DNA from 3 places in the Diaphorobacter sp. MNS-0 genome. Region 3 is predicted to be linked to each of the others. Evidence: predicted binding sites of a transcription regulator. Region 3 holds the regulator's gene; each other region holds the start of a gene.
The links. The regulator NrdR, encoded in region 3, represses ribonucleotide reductase genes. The targets are predictions, from matches to a motif close to CACNANATNTNGTG.

Region 1 (6,015 bases), 950 kb from region 3:
TGCCGAGCTTGGTGCCATCGTTCCCTCCCCCGTGTCGCTTGCGCCAGACGCGACGGCATTGAGCTGGCGTGTGTTCACGGTACTCATCTCCACATGCGTCGCGCTCTGCGTGCGCAGGTAGTAAGTGGTCTTCAGACCGCGTATCCACGCAAGCTTGTATGTCTCGTCGAGCTTCTTGCCTGAGGCGCCGGCCATGTAGATGTTCAGGCTCTGCGCCTGGTCGATCCATTTCTGTCGACGCGCCGCCGCTTCGACGAGCCAGGTGGGAGCGACTTCAAAGGCCGTGGCATACAGTGCCTTGACGGTGAGGGGAACGCGGTCGATCGCGTGCAGCGACCCCTTGAAGTGCTTGAGGTCCATGAGCATCACGTCGTCCCACAGGCCCAGCTGCTTCAGGTCGCGCACCAGGTACTGGTTGATGACCGTGAACTCTCCCGAGAGGTTGGATTTGACGGAGAGATTGCCGAAGGAGGGCTCAATGGAGGCGTCCACGCCAACGATGTTAGAGATGGTGGCTGTGGGCGCAATGGCGATGCAGTTGGAGTTGCGCATGCCGTCTTGCGCGATCTTGGCGCGCAGCATGTCCCAGTCCAGACGCGTCGTACGGTCCACCTCCACGTACCCGCCACGTTCCTGCTGCAGCAATTGCAGTGAATCCAGCGGCAGGATGCCCTGGGACCACAGAGAGCCCTGGTAACTGGAGTATTGGCCCCGTTCTTGGGCGAGATCGGTTGAGGCCCAGTAGGCGTAATAGCAGAGAGCCTCCATGGAGGTGTCGGCAAACTCCACTGCGGCGTCGCTCGCGTAGGGGATGCGCAGTTCATACAGCGCGTCCTGGAACCCCATCAGGCCCAGGCCGACGGGGCGGTGGCGCAGGTTGGAATCCTTGGCCTTCTGTACGGCGTAGTAGTTGATGTCAATCACGTTGTCCAGCATGCGCATGGCCGTGCTCACGGTTTTGCGCAGCTTGTCGTGGTCGACGCCTCCGTCCTTGAGATGGCGCGCGAGGTTCACCGATCCCAGGTTGCACACGGCCGTCTCGGCATCGCTGGTGTTGAGCGTGATCTCGGTACAGAGATTGGAACTGTGCACTACGCCTACATGCTGCTGGGGAGAGCGGACGTTGCACGGGTCCTTGAAGGTGATCCAGGGATGGCCGGTCTCGAACAGCATGGACAGCATCTTGCGCCAGAGGTCGACGGCCGGTACGCGTTTGAACAGGGGCAACTCGCCGCTCTCGGCCTTGGCCTCGTAGGCGATGTAGGCTTTTTCGAAGGCCTGTCCGTACAGGTCGTGCAGGTCAGGGACATCCGAGGGGGAAAACAGTGTCCACAGGCCCTTTTCCATTACGCGTTTCATGAACAGGTCGGGAATCCAGTTGGCCGTGTTCATGTCGTGTGTGCGTCGCCGGTCGTCGCCGGTGTTCTTGCGCAGCTCCAGGAATTCTTCGATGTCCAGGTGCCAGCTTTCCAGGTAGGTGCAGACGGCACCCTTGCGCTTGCCGCCCTGGTTCACGGCCACGGCCGTGTCGTTGACCACCTTGAGGAACGGCACCACGCCTTGCGACTCGCCGTTCGTGCCCTTGATGCGTGCACCGAGGGCGCGTACGCGTGTCCAGTCGTTACCCAGGCCGCCCGCGAACTTGGACAGCAGGGCGTTTTCCTTGATGGATTCGTAGATGCCCTCCAGCTCGTCGGGCACCGTCGTCAGGTAGCAGCTGGACAGCTGCGAGCGCAATGTGCCGCTGTTGAACAGCGTGGGCGTGCTGCTCATGAAATCGAAGGAGCTGAGCAGTTCGTAGAACTCGATGGCGCGGGCGTTGCGGTCGTCCTCGCGCAGCGCCAGGCCCATGGCCACGCGCATGAAAAAGGTCTGAGGCAGCTCGATGCGCGTTTTGCGCACATGCAGGAAGTAGCGGTCGTACAGCGTCTGTAGGCCAAGATAGTCGAACTGCAGGTCGCGCTCGGCCTTCAGTGTGCTTCCCAGGCGCTGCAGGTCGAATTCCATCAGGCGCGGGTCGAGCAACTCGTTGTCCACGCCCTGGCGGATGAACTGTGGAAAATTTTCGGCGTAGGCCAGGGCCATGTCGGCGGGATTCACGTCGCGGCCTAACACCTCGCGCACGATGGTGTGCAGCAACAGTCGTGCCGTCGCGTAGGTGTAGCCGGGATCTTTCTCGATCAGGGTGCGCGCCGCGAGGATGGATGCCTTGTACACCTCGTCCATGGGTACGCCGTCGTACAGGTTGCGCATGGTCTCCGCGATGATGGGCGCGGCCTGGACGTCCGATCCCAGGCCCGTGCATGCGGCTTCTACCAGGCTCTGCAGGCGCAGAATGTCAAGCTCCACGCGCTGACCTTGGTCCTGTACATACAGGGCCGGCATCTGGGGTAGCAGTTGTTCCTTCTTCTGTGCGCGTTCTTGCGCGCGGCGCTCGCGGTAGAGCACGTAGGCGCGTGCCACCTCATGATGGCTGCCTCGCATCAAGCCCAGCTCCACCTGGTCCTGCACGTCCTCAATGTGGAACGTTCCTCCCGCGGGGCGCGAGCGCATCAGCGCGCGCACGACTGCCTGGGTCAGCTGATCCACCACTTCGCGCACGCTCGCCGAGGCTGCTCCCTGTGCCCCGTGAACGGCCAGGAATGCTTTCATCATCGCCACGGCGATTTTTTGCGGCTCGAAGGGCACCACGGCGCCGTTGCGGCGAATGATCTGGTAGTGCATCAGTGGATGGGCCCCGGTCGGCGTGGCTGACGGGGTGGCCCGTGCAGGCGATGGGGTGTCAACAGGAACGGATAGGGGCGCAGCGTGCATGGAGGTCCTCGGAGGTGTTCGGAGAAATGGCCAGGCGGACGGGTAGTCACCTTCGGCCGGCGAAACGGCGGCTTAGACTGTCGCCGCACACTATATCTAGTGTGTCTTGATGGTTCAAGACACTAGGGGTAGTGTATCCCCGTAAGAGGCTGGCGAGATCGTTTCGACGTGATTGAACGCCTGGGCCTTCTACTGCCGTCGCAGCCCCCGTAGGATCAGGCCCGCATCCGACGGCTTGAGCCATGGTGCGGCATGCTGGCCGATCTTGCGCGCAAACGCGCGTGCAACTTCATCCTGAGCAGTGAAGGCGAGGCGAAGGCGCAAAGTGCGGCAATGCGTCCAGGTGCCTGGGAGGATCAACACCCTGGCGGAAAAAGAACACCCGTGCCGGCGAAGGCTCCATGAAGTACACGCCAGTCAAACCCAGGGCCTGGGTCGTGTTTGCGTTCAGGGGCGATGTGCTCATGTCCTGCGATGTAGCGCACGGGGTAGCGCTGCCGCAGCGCCTTGCAAAGGGTCACAAGGGTGGCGTACTGCGCTTGCTCGAAGCTCCCACCTTCCAGCCCCTCGAGCTCAACGCCGATCGAGTCGTCGTTGCAGGCATCGCGCCCCCGGTAGTGGGAACGGCCCGCGTGCCAGGCGCGTCGGCCCACGTCCACGAACTGCCACAGCACACCTGCGCGCGTGATGAAGAAATGCGTCGACACTTCCAGGCCGCGAATCTGCTGGAAATAAGGATGGGCGTCCCAGTCCAGCTGGTTCATGAAAAGCCGGTGGACATGGTCCCCGCCAAACTGCCCGGGGGGAAGGCTGATGGAATGCACCACGATGAGGTCCACGCTGGCCTGCGGGGGGCGTGGCCCGTGGTTGGGCGAGTCCATGCGTCTCGCATTCGCGAACCAGCCGCCGTGCCAGGCAGGCCGCCGGGCCGCAGGCTCAGGGCTGCGCGTCGCCATGGCTGTCGCCGTCTTGCGGTACCTCGATGTGCAGCCGGGCAATCCGGTAACGGATCTGGCGCAGGCTGATGCCCAGGCGGGCTGCGGTGGCCGTGCGGTTGAAACCCGCCTCGCGCAGGGCGCGCACGAGTATTTCCCGTTCCTGCTGGTCGAGCCAGGCTTGCAGATCGTTGGGCAGGGGCATGCCTTCGCTGATGCCGGACCAACGAGGGGGCGCGTGTGGCTCAGCGGGCTGCGCGATGGCTGGTGCGGACGGTACGGGCTGCGGTAGGGGCAGCGGTGCCTCCACGGTGGAGGCTGGCGCGCTTTCAACGTGCAGCTCATGGCCATCGCTGAGGGCTACCGCGCGGTGCAGCAGGTTTTCCAGCTCGCGCACATTGCCGGTGAGCGGGTGCTGTGCGATGCACTGCAGCGCTTCCTCTGTCAAGTGGGGAACGGCCACCCCCGATTCTTGCTCGATACGGGCCAGCAAGGCCTCGCACAGCGCGGGCAGGTCCTCTCGCCGCTCGCGCAACGGTGGGATCAGCAGTTCGATGACATTCAGCCGGTAATACAGATCCTGGCGGAAGCGCCCCGCCTGCACGTCAGCGGCCAGGTCTCGGTGCGTGGCGCTGACGATGCGCACGTCCACGGCTTCTTCCTGCGTGGAGCCCAGGGGCCGTACCGTGCGCTCCTGGATCGCACGCAGCAGTTTGGATTGCATGGGCAGCGGCAGGTCGCCAATTTCGTCAAGGAACAGCGTGCCTCCACGGGCGGCCTGGAAGTAGCCCTCCCGGTCGTGCGTAGAGCCGGTGTAGGAACCCTTGCGCGCGCCAAAGAACTCTGCCTCCAGCAGGTTCTCGGGAATTGCGCCGCAGTTGACGGCGATCAGTGGGCCTTCGGAGCGCTGGCTGCTGGCATGCAGCGCGCGGGCCACCAGTTCCTTGCCCGTGCCTGACTCGCCACGCACCAGCACGGGGGCCATGCTGCGCGCCACCTTGGCGATGCGCTGCTTCACATTGCGCATGGCTTCGGAGTCGCCGATCAGGCGATCCAGCACAGGATCTTGCATGTCCGGCCACTGCGTGACATTGCGTGCGCCGGGGCGGGTGGCTTTGGGCGCCGCCAGTACGGCGCCAATACCCTGCACCGCCGAGGCCACCACGGCACGGAATTGCTTCAGGTCCACGGGCTTGGTCAGGTAGTCGAACGCGCCCGCGCGCAGCGCCTCCACCGCGTTCTCGGCCGATCCATAGGCCGTCATGACCACGCAGCGTTCACGCCGCTGCTGGCTGCGCAGGTCGTGCAGCAAGTCCATGCCGAAGCCGTCGGGCAGCCGCATGTCGGTGATCACGACGTCGAACTTCTGCGTCTGCAGCTGTTGGCGCGCGTCGTCCACGCTGGCGGCGGTCTCCACGCGGTAGCCTTCGCGCAGCAGGGTCAGCTCATAGAGGGTGCGCAGATCGGGTTCGTCATCAACGACAAGAATGGAGGCGGTGGATGCATTCATGGTCTGTGGGCCGTGTCAGACCACGATTGTGTCAAACAGTGATGCGCTGTCCGTAGGGCGCGAAAGGCTGCGGAAGGTCACAGTGAAGGCGTTTCCCGCCACCTCGCCGCGCGCCAGGCTGCGTGTGGAGCGCTGGTGACCGATGTCCGCCCCGTGGCGCTGGCACAGCTCGCGGCAGATGTACAAGCCCAGCCCGCTGGAGCGGCTTTCGGATGAGAAGAAAGGCTCGAACAGATGCCGCTCCACCGATTTGTCCAGCGGTGCGCCATCGCTCCACACCTGCACGCCGGCCTTCCCGCCGGGGGTGGCGCGCGTCGCGAGGCACAGCGAATCGGGTTCGGGTCCCTTGTAGCGCAATGCGTTGTCCAGCAGGTTCACTAGCACACGCCGCAGGTGCTCGGCGTCGAACTCCACCTGCGCCGAGCCCGCGTCCAGTACCAGTTGCCCCTGGCGGCGTGCGGGGTCCTGCGCCGTCCAGTCGTTCCACACCTGCTGCACCGTGGCATCCAGTGCCACGGTGGAGGAGCTGGCCTGGTGGATCTGGTGCTGCACGCGCGCAATGTCCAGTACGTCCTCCGTGATGCGCACCAGCCGGTCGGCGTTTTGACGCACCATGTGTGTCAGGCGCTTCTGTGTGGGGTCGTCCAGGTCTTCTTCCAGCAGTTCGTTGGCCTGCACGATCGCTGCCAGCGGGTTGCGGATCTCATGTGCCACGGCGGCCGACATGCGCCCCATGGCGGCCAGCTTCTCGGTGCG
Region 2 (6,015 bases), 1.7 Mb from region 3:
CCTGGTGTTCCAGCCCCAGCGCACGCTGGGCAGCGGCGCGCTGGCGGGCGCCGAGGCGCTGCTGCGCTGGCGCCATCCGCGCTGGGGGCTGGTGTCTCCGGCCGAGTTCATCCCGATCGCCGAGCAAAGCGGCTCCATCGTGGCCATCGATTTCTGGGTGGTGGAGCAGGTGGCGCAGCAGTTGCGCGCCTGGGATGCCGCGGGCCTGCCGCCGCTGGTGGTGGCGGTGAACGTATCGGCTGCGCAGTTCGCGCGGCCGCACTTCGTCGAGGAGCTGGTGCGCATCCTGCAGCGCATGGACGTTTCGCCCCAGCGCATCGAGGTGGAGTTGACCGAGGCCGTCGCGCTGAAAAACCCGGAACAGGCCGAGACCACCATCCGCCGCCTGCATGAGGTGGGCTTTCGCGTGGCGCTGGACGACTTCGGCACAGGCTATTCCTCCATGAGCTACCTCAAGCGTTACGCCATCGACAAGCTCAAGATCGACCAGTCCTTCGTGCGCGAACTCGCCCACCAGGCCAGCGACCAGGCCATCGTGACGGCCATCATCAAGATGGCCCACAGCCTGCGCATGGCCACCATTGCCGAAGGCGTGGAGACGGCCGAGCAGGCCGCGTTGCTGCAGGCCTGCGGCTGCGACGAAATGCAAGGCTACTGGTACAGCCGGCCGCTGGAGCCCGCCGCGTTCGAGGCCTTTGTGCGCAATGCGCAGGCCGGCGTCGAGTTGGCCTGACACGCGTCGCGCCGCACGCAACCCGGTTGCTACTGTTTTAATAGCTTCCAGCGCTTATCCCTCCAGCGCCAGAAGGCCAAACGGCGTCAAACCCTCCACGGCGCCCCGATCCCCCGCCCAGCCTCTCGGGCGCGGGCCTGCTGCGGCCCCACCCCGTGGCGCTCGGGCCACAAGCCGCGCACCGCAGCCCCCCTCTGCACAGGCCCTTTTCTGCCCTGCGGTTTGTGCCTGATCAAACTACCTATAGTGTTTGATAGGTATGGTGAACACTATATGTAGTGTTTGAAGGGTTGCCATGACACCACCATCTCCGATCGTCGCCAGCCTGCCGCGCGACGTCATCCAACGCAACGGCGAGCGCACACCTTTCGATGCTGTGCGCATCCAGTCGGCCATCGCACGGGCCGGCCAGGCCACGGGCGAGTTCGGCGAGGACGAGGCCCGTCTGCTCACGGCGCAGGCCACCAAGGTGCTGATCCACCGCTTCCATGGCGAGGCACCGGCCATCGAGCAGATCCAGGACGTGGTGGAGCAGACGCTGATCGCCGCCAACCATCTGCAGACCGCGCGCGCCTACATGGCCTACCGCCAGCGCCACGCCACCCTGCGCGCCGACCGGCAGACGCTGGTGCATGTGGAAAGCTCCATCAACGAGTACCTCACGCGCGCCGATTGGCGTGTGAACGCCAACGCCAACCAGGGCTACTCGCTGGGCGGGCTGATCCTGAACGTGGCAGGCAAGGTGACGGCGAACTACTGGCTCTCGCACGTCTACGCGCCCGAGATCGGCGAGGCGCACCGCAATGGCGACATCCACATCCACGACCTCGACATGCTCAGCGGCTACTGCGCGGGCTGGTCGCTGCGCACGCTACTGCACGAGGGGCTGAACGGCGTGCCGGGCAAGGTGGAGGCGGGGCCCCCGAAGCACATGAGCTCCGCCGTGGGGCAGATCGTGAACTTCCTCGGCACGCTGCAGAACGAATGGGCCGGCGCGCAGGCGTTCTCGTCGTTCGACACCTACATGGCGCCCTTCGTGCGCAAGGACGGCATGGACTACGCCGCCGTGCGCCAGTGCATCCAGGAGCTGGTCTACAACCTCAACGTGCCCTCGCGCTGGGGCACGCAGACGCCGTTCACCAACCTCACCTTCGACTGGACCTGTCCCGAGGACCTGCGCGAGCAGGTGCCGGTGATCGGCGGCGTGGAGATGCCGTTTTGCTACGGCGAGCTGCAGGCCGAGATGGACGTCATCAACCGCGCCTACATCGACGTGATGACCACGGGCGATGCCAAGGGCCGCGTGTTCACCTTCCCGATTCCCACGTACAACATCACGCCCGACTTCCCGTGGGAGAGCGAGAACGCCGTCGCCCTGTTCGACATGACGGCCAAGTACGGCCTGCCGTACTTCCAGAACTTCATCAATTCCGAGCTGTCGCCCAACATGGTGCGCTCCATGTGCTGCCGCCTGCAGCTGGACCTGCGCGAGCTGCTCAAGCGCGGCAACGGCCTGTTCGGCAGCGCCGAGCAGACCGGCAGCCTGGGCGTGGTCACCGTCAACTGCGCGCGCCTGGGCTATCTGCACGCGGGCGACGAGGCGGCCCTGCTGGCGGCGCTGGACCGCCTGCTGGAACTGGGCAAGCAGAGCCTGGAGGTCAAGCGCAAGCTCATCCAGCGCCTGATGGACCAGGGCCTGTTCCCGTACACCAAGCGCTACCTGGGCACGCTGCGCAACCACTTCAGCACGCTGGGCGTGAACGGCATCAACGAGATGGTGCGCAACTTCACCGGCGGCGCGCACGACATCACCAGCGACTGGGGTCACCAGTTCGCCCTGCGCCTGCTGGACCATGTGCGCGCGCGCATCGTGCAGTTCCAGGAAGAAACCGGCCACCTCTACAACCTGGAGGCCACGCCCGCCGAAGGCACCACCTACCGCTTTGCCAAGGAAGACAAGAAGCGCTGGCCCGCCATCCTGCAGGCCGGTACGGCCGAGCAGCCCTACTACACCAACAGCTCGCAGTTGCCCGTGGGCTTCACCGACGACCCGTTCGAGGCGCTGCAGCGGCAAGAGGCGCTGCAGGGCAAGTACACCGGCGGCACGGTGCTGCACCTGTACATGGGCGAGCGCATCTCCAGCGGCGCTGCCTGCCGCGAGCTGGTGAAACGGGCGCTCACCCACTTCCGCCTGCCCTACATCACCGTCACGCCCACCTTCTCCATCTGCCCCACGCACGGCTACCTGGCCGGCGAGCACAAGTTCTGCCCGCGCTGCGACGAGGAGCGCCTGGCCGCCAAGCGCGCGCGGCTGGCGGCGTGATTTGAACGAAATTTGCCTCTAGCGCTTATGCAACAAGCGCCAACAGCTATTGTTTTTGAAGTTCTTCCACCACCAACCCAGGAGTTTGTCATGACCCACTTTTCCGCCACCGAGAACACCGCCCTGGCCACCGCCGTGCAGCTGACCGACGCCGAGCGCCAGCCCTGCGAGGTCTGGACGCGCGTCATGGGCTACCACCGCCCCGTGGCCAGCTTCAACACCGGCAAGCAGGGCGAACACAACGAACGCCAGTTCTTCGCCGAGAAATGAGCAACCCCCTGTGGCGCTGCGCGCCTTCCCCCTTCTCTCGCCTCGCTGCGCGAGGCGGGAAGGGGGACGCCACCAGCGCGGCGGGGCGGCCCTTGCGCGGTGGCCCTGGCTCGGGTTGCGTCTCGGCATAGGCCGTGAGCCATAGACACCGTGAGCGAGCCGTCTGTATCCACTCCCCGCCTGCGCATTGGCGGGTTGACACCGCTGACCACCATCGACTTTCCCGGCAGGCTGGCCGCCGTGGTGTTCTGCCAGGGCTGCCCCTGGCGCTGCGGCTATTGCCACAACGCCGGGCTGCTGGACGCGGCCGCACCCGCGCCGCACCGCTGGAGCGAAGTGGAGCAACTGCTGCACACGCGCCGCGGCCTGCTGGACGGCGTGGTGTTCTCGGGCGGCGAGCCCACGCTGCAGGCCGCCCTGCCCGACGCCCTCGCGCGCGTACGCGCCCTGGGCTTTGCCACCGGCCTGCACACGGCCGGCATGTACCCCGAACGTCTGCAGGCCCTGTTGCCGCTGCTGGACTGGGTGGGCCTGGACATCAAGGGGCCGCCGGCACATTACGACGCCATCACTCGCACGCCGGGCAGCGGCGACCGCGCCTGGGAGTCGCTGCGCTGCGTGCAGGCCAGCGGCGTGGACTACGAGTGCCGCACCACCTGGCACGCGGGACTGTTCGACACGGCGGCCCTGCAGGCGCTGGCCGAAGAGCTGGCCGCACAAGGCGTGCGCCAATGGGTGCTGCAGGAATGCAGCACGCCCGCCAGCGTGCCCTGGGCCCGGACGGCGCCGCCCACGCAGTGGCCGCTGCCCACCAGCCTGCGGTGCGCCTGATCAGCCGGCCGCGGCCCCGGCGCCGCACACCCGCAGCACTTCGGCGCCGTACGCCTCCAGCTTTTTCGCACCCATGCCGCTGATGCCCTGCAGATCCTCTAGCGTGGACGGGTTGCGCTCGGCAATGGCGGCCAGCGTGGCGTCGTGGAAGATCACGTAGGCCGGCAGGTTGTGCTCGCGCGCCACCTCGGCGCGCCAGGCCTTGAGGTTGATGAAGCGCACCTGGGCGTCCTGTCCCAGGTTGGCCGCTGCCACCGGCGGGGCGCTGGCGCGGCGCGGCTTCTTGGGGCCGGCTGCGGCCGTGGCCTCGCGCAGCAGCACGCTCTGCTCGCCGCGCAACACGGGGCGCGATCCCTCGGTCAGCGCCAGCGTGTCAAAGCTGTGGCCGCCCTCGGTCGTGACCTTGTGCAGTCCCACGGCGCCGGCGGCCAGCAACTGGCGCAGCACGCCGCGCAGCTGCGCCTCGGAATACTGTGCGCCCAAGCCGAAGGTGGAGAGTTTTTCATGGCCGAACTGCTGGACCTTGTCCGTGGCCTTGCCGCGCAGGATGTCCATGATGTGGCCCGTGCCGAAGGTCAGGCCGCTGGCCTCGTGCACGCGATAGATGGTGGACAGGAGCTTGCGCGCGGCATCCGTGCCGTCCCACACGGCCGGCGGGTTCAGGCAGTTGTCGCAATTGCCACAGGGCTCGGATGTCTCGCCGAAGTAGCCCAGCAGCCGCACGCGCCGGCAGTCCGTGGCCTCGGCCAGGGCCAGCAACGCATCCAGCTTGCCGCACATCACGGCCTTGAACTCCTCGCCCGCGGGGCTCTCGTCGATCATGCGGCGCTGGTTCACCACGTCCTGCAGGCCGTAGGCCATCCACGCGTCGGCGGGCAGACCGTCGCGGCCCGCGCGGCCCGTCTCCTGGTAGTAGCCCTCAATGTTCTTGGGCATGTCCACATGGGCCACAAAGCGCACGTCGGGCTTGTCGATGCCCATGCCGAACGCGATGGTGGCCACCATCACGATGCCGTCCTCGCGCAGGAAGCGGTCCTGGTTCTGCTGGCGCACCTCGGCGGGCAGGCCCGCGTGGTAGGGCAGCGCCGTCAGGCCCGCATCGCACAGCGCCTGGGCCAGTTCCTCCACGCGCTTGCGGGACTGGCAATAGACCACGCCGGCCTCGCCCAGGTGCTCGCGGTCGATGAAGCGCATGAGCTGCGTGAGCGGCTCCTTCTTTTCCTCGATGCGGTAGCGGATGTTGGGCCGGTCGAAGCTGCTGACGAACTGCCGCGCCTGCTGCAGCCGCAGGCCCTGCACGATGTCCTCGCGCGTGAGCGCGTCCGCCGTGGCCGTGAGGGCAATGCGCGGCACGCCCGCATAGCGCTCGTGCAGCACCGCGAGCTGGCGGTACTCGGGCCGGAAGTCGTGGCCCCACTGGCTCACGCAATGCGCCTCGTCGATGGCGAACAGCCCCAGTTGCCCGCGCGCATGCAGACCGTCCAGCAGCGTGAGAAAGCGGTCGGTGGTCACGCGCTCGGGCGCGGCGTACAGCAGCGTGATCTCGCCGCGCGCCAGGCGCCGCTCCACGTCCTGCGTCTGCTGCCAGTCCAGCGTGGAGTTGAGGAAGGCCGCCTCCACCCCCGCCTCGTGCAGCGCACCCACCTGGTCGTGCATCAACGCGATCAGCGGCGAGACCACCACCGTCACGCCCAGCCCCGCATCGCGCCGCACGATGGCCGGCACCTGGTAGCACAGGCTCTTGCCGCCCCCCGTGGGCATCAGCACCAGCGCGTCGCCGCCGGCGATCACATGGTCGATGATGGCCTGCTGCGGGCCACGGAACTGCTCGTAGCCAAAGACGTCGTGCAGGACGAAA
Region 3 (6,015 bases):
CAATGTCCGCGACCGTGGGGATGTCCAACACCTCCAGCCCGGGGTTGCCTACGGTTTCGCCAAAGAACAGCTTGGTGTTGGGGCGGATGGCGGCGCGCCAGCCGTCGATGTCGCCGGGCTTCACGAAGGTGGTGTCAATGCCGAAGCGGCGCAGCGTGTAGTGCAGCAGGTTCTGGCTGCCGCCATACAGCGCCGTGCTGGCCACGATGTGGCTGCCTGCGCCCATCAATGTGGCAATCGCCAGGTGCAGCGCGGCCTGCCCGCTGGCCACGGCAATCGCCCCCACGCCGCCCTCCAGCGCTGCCACGCGCTGCTCCAGCACCGCGTTGGTGGGGTTGCTCAGGCGGCTGTACACATGGCCCGGGCGCTCTAGGTTGAACAGGGCCGCCGCATGGTCGCTCGACTCGAAGACGAACGAGGTGCTCAGGTGGATCGGCACGGCGCGCGCACCTGTGGCGGGGTCCGGCTGCGCGCCGGCGTGCAGGGCCAGCGTGTCGAAGCCGGGGTCGGAATATCCGGGCATTCATGTCTCCAAAGTGGTGAATTTGTGCGCCATTGTGGGCTATATTTATTCGCTATCGGGCTGCATGCAGCGCCTGCAGAACCCTTCGGAGACTCCCCATGAAAGTCAGCGACATCCTGCGCCTCAAAGGCAACACCCTCTACACCGTGCATCCCGACGAGCCGCTGGCCCGCGCCGTGGATGCCATGGCCGAGAAGGACATCGGCTCGCTGGTCGTGATGGAACATGGCGACCTGGTGGGCATGCTCACCTTCCGCGAGGTGATCCAGGCGCTGACGAAAAATGGTGGCGGCGTGGGCACCATGCTGGTGCGTACCGCCATGGACGACGCGCCGCTGACCTGCACCCTGGAGACCGACATGGACGAGGTGCGCCGCATGATGCTGGGCCGCCACGCGCGCTACATGCCCGTGATGGACAAGCGCATGCTGATGGGCGTGGTCAGCTTCTACGACGTGGCCAAGGCCGTGGTGGACAGCCAGAATTTCGAGAACAAGCTGCTCAAGGCCTACATCCGCGACTGGCCGCAGGAAGAATCGCGGCCGGCCAACTGATTTGGTGATCAAAATAGCTGCCAGCGCTTGTCAATCAAGCGCTGGCAGCTATTTTTTTGGTAGTAACAGTGGCTCGGGGATAATCGCACCCCTATGAGCGGCAACACACTCGGTACCCTTTTTTGCGTCACCAACTTTGGTGAATCCCATGGCCCCGCCATCGGCTGCGTGATCGACGGCTGCCCGCCCGGCATGGAACTGTCCGAGGCCGACATTCAGGCCGACCTGGACCGCCGCCGCCCCGGCACCAGCCGCCATGTGACGCAGCGCAACGAGCCGGATGCGGTGGAAATCCTCTCGGGCGTATATGAGGGCAAGACCACCGGCACGCCCATCGCGCTGCTGATCCGCAACACCGACCAGCGCAGCAAGGACTACGGCAACATCGCGCAGAGCTTCCGCCCGGGGCATGCCGACTATGCCTACTGGCACAAGTACGGCCTGCGCGACCCGCGCGGTGGCGGCCGCTCGTCTGCGCGCCTCACGGCACCCACCGTAGCCGCCGGCGCGGTGGCCAAGAAATGGCTGGCCGAGAAATACGGCACCCGCTTTCGTGCCTGCATGACCCAACTGGGCGAACTGCCCATCCCGTTCGAGAGCTGGGAGCATGTGCCGCACAACCCCTTCTTCGCACCGGTGGCCGACGTGCAGGCCTACGAGGACTACATGGACGCGCTGCGCAAGTCCGGCGACTCCTGCGGCGCGCGCATTCGTGTGCAAGCTACCGGTGTGCCCGTGGGACTGGGCGAGCCGCTGTACGACAAGCTGGACGCCGACATCGCCCATGTGATGATGGGCCTGAACGCCGTGAAGGGTGTGGAGATCGGTGCCGGCTTTGCCAGCGTGGCCCAGCGCGGCACCACGCACGGCGATTCGCTCACGCCCACGGGCTTCGCCAGCAACAACGCGGGTGGCGTGCTGGGCGGCATCAGCACCGGGCAGGACATCGAGGTGTCGCTGGCCATCAAGCCCACCAGTTCCATCATCAGCCCGCGCGAGTCCATCGACATCCACGGCCAGAGTACCGAGGTGATCACGAAGGGGCGCCACGACCCCTGCGTGGGCATCCGCGCCGCGCCGATCGCCGAGGCGTTGCTTGCATTGGTCATCATGGACCATGCGCTGCGCCACCGTGCGCAATGCGGCGACGTGGTGCAGGCCGTGGCTCCGATTCCGGCAGTCCGCCAGGGGTGATGGTCAAAAACGGCTGTAGCGCCCGCCCAGTGGGCGCTGTCAGCTATCAATAGAAGAGCAATGGGAGAGCAGCGGCTTACTTGCGGACTTCGTCCACCAGCGCACGGAACTCGTCGATGTCCTCGAAGCTGCGGTACACGCTGGCGTAGCGCACATAGGCCACCTTGTCGAGCTTCTTCAACTCGCGCATGACCAGCTCGCCGATGCGGCTGGACAGAATCTCGCGCTGCCCCAGGTTGAGCAGCTTTTCCTCGATGCGCTCGATGGCCGAGTCGATCTGCACTGTGCTCACCGGGCGCTTGCGCAGCGCCAGCTTGAACGATCCCAGCAGTTTCTCGCGGTCGTATTCGACGCGGCGGCCGTCCTTCTTGACAACCGTGGGGAAGTTGACTTCCGGTCGTTCGTAGGTCGTGAAGCGCTTGTCGCAGGCGCCGCACTGGCGCCTGCGGCGGATGAAGTCCCCGTCCTCGGAGACGCGGGTCTCGACGACCTGGGTCTCCTGATGGCTGCAAAAGGGGCACTTCATCGCGGCGGTCGATCAGCGATAGACCGGGAAGCGGCTGGTCAGCGCGTGCACCTTGGCGCGCACGGCTTCCAGGTTCGCCTCGTCATGCGGATTGTCCAGCACGTCGGCCACCAGGTTGGCCGTGAGGCGCGTTTCCTCTTCCTTGAAACCCCGTGTCGTGATGGCGGGCGTGCCCACGCGAATGCCGCTGGTGACCATCGGCTTTTCGGGATCGTTGGGGATCGCGTTCTTGTTGATCGTGATATGGGCCTTGCCCAGGGCTGCCTCGGCCTCCTTGCCGGTGATGCCCTTGGCGCGAAGGTCCACCAGCATCACGTGGCTTTCGGTGCGACCGCTCACGATGCGCAGTCCGCGCTGGATCAGCGTTTCCGCGAACACCTTGGCGTTCTTGGTCACCTGCTGCTGATACTGCTTGAACTCGGGCGACAGGGCTTCCTTGAAGGCCACGGCCTTGGCGGCGATGACGTGCTCCAGCGGGCCGCCCTGCAGGCCGGGGAAGATGGCGCTGTTGATGGCCTTCTCGTGCTCGGCCTTCATCAGAATGATGCCGCCGCGTGGGCCGCGCAGGCTCTTGTGCGTGGTGGAGGTCACCACGTCCGCAAACGGCACCGGGTTGGGGTACTCGCCCGCGACGACCAGGCCGGCATAGTGGGCAATGTCCACCCAGAAGATGGCGCCGACTTCCTTGGCGATCTTCGCGAAGCGCTCGAAGTCGATGCGCAGGGCGTAGGCGGAGGCGCCGGCGATGATCAGCTTGGGCTTGTGCTCGCGGGCCTTGGCTTCCAGCGCGTCGTAGTCGATCTCTTCCTTGTCGTTCAGTCCGTAGGAGACTACGTTGAACCACTTGCCGCTCATGTTCAGCGGCATGCCGTGCGTGAGGTGGCCGCCCTCGGCCAGGCTCATGCCCAGAATGGTGTCGCCGGGCTTCAGGAAGGCCATCAGCACAGCCTGGTTGGCCTGCGAACCCGAGTTGGGCTGCACATTGGCCGCTTCGGCGCCGAAGAGTTGCTTGATGCGGTCGATGGCCAACTGCTCGATCACGTCCACGTTCTCGCAGCCGCCGTAGTAGCGCTTGCCAGGGTAGCCTTCGGCGTACTTGTTGGTGAGCTGCGAGCCCTGAGCGGCCATCACGGCGGGCGAGGCGTAGTTCTCGCTGGCGATCAGCTCAATGTGTTCTTCCTGGCGGCGGTCTTCGGCCTGGATGGCGGCCCACACCTCGGGATCGGTTTGTTCGACAAGAATATTGCGTTGGTACATGGCAGTCCGATGAACTAAGTGTCCCTTGGCAATCAAGGGCTGCCCAGGCGAACGACGGATCGCTGCGGGGCTGGTGCCTGCCGCGCGGCACGCTCCCCAGTGGTTTGCAGAAAAACGCTGTTTCCTGCCGGTGTCCACGTCAGCGGCGGTGCCCCGGGGGACGTCCGCGCCTATCGCCAGTTGCGTGCCCTGCTAGTGTAGCTGAGCACGCCCTTCATCAATGCCAGAGTAGGCTCTTCAGAGGCCGCTCAGCAGGGCCACCTTCTCGCCAGTGGCAGGGGTTGCAGGTGCGGCTTCCGGTGTGGCAGGAGCCTTGGTGGACAGGAGAGGTGGATTCACTGGGCCGGCGGGAGAAACGCCCGTGCGACCATTGGCGACCTGGCGCAGCCGGAAATGCTCTGCCAGTACCTTGGCGGCGTAGCCCCCGTCGTCGGGCAGGTTGGCTGCGCCGACGTAGTAACGCAGTCCGCCTTCCAGCGAGCCGGCGCGCGCGATGCACTCCTGCAGCACCTTCACGCCCACGCGCAGGTTGGCCACGGGATCGAATGCCGCCAGGTGCCCACCAAAGCCTTCGTACTTGTCGGTATGCACACGCGTCATCACCTGCATCAATCCTTGCGCACCTACCGGGCTTTGTGCAAACGGGTTGAAGCTCGATTCCACGGCCATGACGGCCAGGATCAAGGTGGGATCCAGTTTGGTCCGCACGCCGATTTCATACGCCTCGGTGACCAGTGCCGCCAGCGGTTCGGGCGCCACGCGGTACTTCTTGCTGAGCCAGTAGGCCACGGCAGCCTGTTCCCGCGGCAACTCCTTGGGGTTGAGCGCTACTGCCCGCTCGCTTGCGGCAGGCTCCATAGGGAAGCCCACTACGGCTTCCTGGCGGGCCTGCAGCCAGCCCATGAGTTCTTCTTCTCCTGCCTGGCGCAGGTCCGGGCGTGCCGTAAGTGTGATCACGCCGAAGACGACGCCCAGCCCGAGCAGGGCGAAGCCGCTGTGTGTCACTTCCAGAAAACCGTTGATCACATCGGCCGCAAACGTGCGGACGCCGGCAATCACATTTCCTGACGCTGTCATAGCTTTCCTTTCTAAGTCGGCTCCTGAGCGAAGAGCACTGTCGTGGTTGCTCAGGAGTCCGGTCCTGCCAGACGGTGGGGTCTGGGTGGGTATGCCGTTCAGTCCGTTTAGGCGCGTTAGGCCCAGGGGAATCTGTTGACTGTCGTAGCCGAAATCTGTAGAGGCTAGGGTTTTTACTAGGCCTTGGTTGAGGGCTGGCGGATTCTAGGAGGTCTCCAAATTCAAGGTCAATACTAATGTTTGAATTTTTTAGAACAAAAAGTTCTGTTCAATCTGTGGGAAAGCACAGATTTTTCGCGCATGTCCTTTTAAGAAGGGTTTGTGCGCAAGCAATTCGACTGCTTAATGAAACAGTCAATTGCATGAAATTTTTCATTGCTAAAAGCTGTTGGAACGCGCGCTCGAATTTGCTATCGTTGAGGTGCCTGAACGACTCAGGCATTCGCCAAACGGGGCGATCAGCGCGATGAATGGCAGACAGTGCCGCATCACATGAGATCTCCTCCAAGGCAACCCCTGGAGGCAATCCCTTGCCTCCTGCGCTTGAGACGATCCTCTCCCAAGCGCAAAAAGATGGCGAAAGACCGTTGTGTCAGCCGTCAAGCCCGGTGTGCGAAGAAGTTCGACACCGGGCTTTCTTTTTTTGCGTTTTTTTACCTGCCTGCGTCAGCGCGGGAACGGTCCCATTGCGTTGGTAGCTCAACAGAATAGGTGCCGCGTGCTGCAAATCATCAAGAACAACCCCTGGATTCGTCGATTTGCATGGTTGGTGCTGTGCTGGGGCGGCGCGTGGCTGCTCGGTTGGCTGGTGGTCCCTCCGCTGGCGCAGTCGCAGATTGAAAGGCATGCGAGTGAAGCGCTGGGGCGCAAGTTGACGGTCGAAC

Region 1: a site for NrdR is predicted at 2,903-2,916, ahead of K2L43_RS15840 (ribonucleoside-diphosphate reductase subunit alpha). Genes of this name have one in related genera too.
Region 2: a site for NrdR is predicted at 1,001-1,014, ahead of K2L43_RS00550 (ribonucleoside triphosphate reductase). Genes of this name have one in related genera too.

The regions. Positions count from the first base shown of each region.
Region 1 is NZ_CP080761.1:3,322,756-3,328,770, reverse strand. Features, by position in the region: gene K2L43_RS15840 (ribonucleoside-diphosphate reductase subunit alpha) at 1-2,814, opposite strand, end outside; gene ampD (1,6-anhydro-N-acetylmuramyl-L-alanine amidase AmpD) at 3,171-3,770, opposite strand; gene K2L43_RS15830 (sigma-54 dependent transcriptional regulator) at 3,751-5,259, opposite strand; gene K2L43_RS15825 (PAS domain-containing sensor histidine kinase) at 5,275-6,015, opposite strand, start outside.
Region 2 is NZ_CP080761.1:120,606-126,620, reverse strand. Features, by position in the region: gene K2L43_RS18920 (bifunctional diguanylate cyclase/phosphodiesterase) at 5-733, shown strand; gene K2L43_RS00550 (ribonucleoside triphosphate reductase) at 1,029-3,056, shown strand; gene nrdD (anaerobic ribonucleoside-triphosphate reductase) at 3,147-3,326, shown strand; gene K2L43_RS00540 (anaerobic ribonucleoside-triphosphate reductase activating protein) at 3,477-4,157, shown strand; gene recQ (DNA helicase RecQ) at 4,158-6,015, opposite strand, start outside.
Region 3 is NZ_CP080761.1:2,374,159-2,380,173, reverse strand. Features, by position in the region: gene K2L43_RS11305 (O-acetylhomoserine aminocarboxypropyltransferase) at 1-523, opposite strand, end outside; gene K2L43_RS11300 (CBS domain-containing protein) at 622-1,077, shown strand; gene aroC (chorismate synthase) at 1,171-2,271, shown strand; gene nrdR (transcriptional regulator NrdR) at 2,348-2,797, opposite strand; gene glyA (serine hydroxymethyltransferase) at 2,810-4,054, opposite strand; ZMP/ZTP riboswitch at 4,089-4,248, opposite strand; gene K2L43_RS11280 (lytic transglycosylase domain-containing protein) at 4,292-5,131, opposite strand; gene K2L43_RS11275 (DUF748 domain-containing protein) at 5,850-6,015, shown strand, end outside.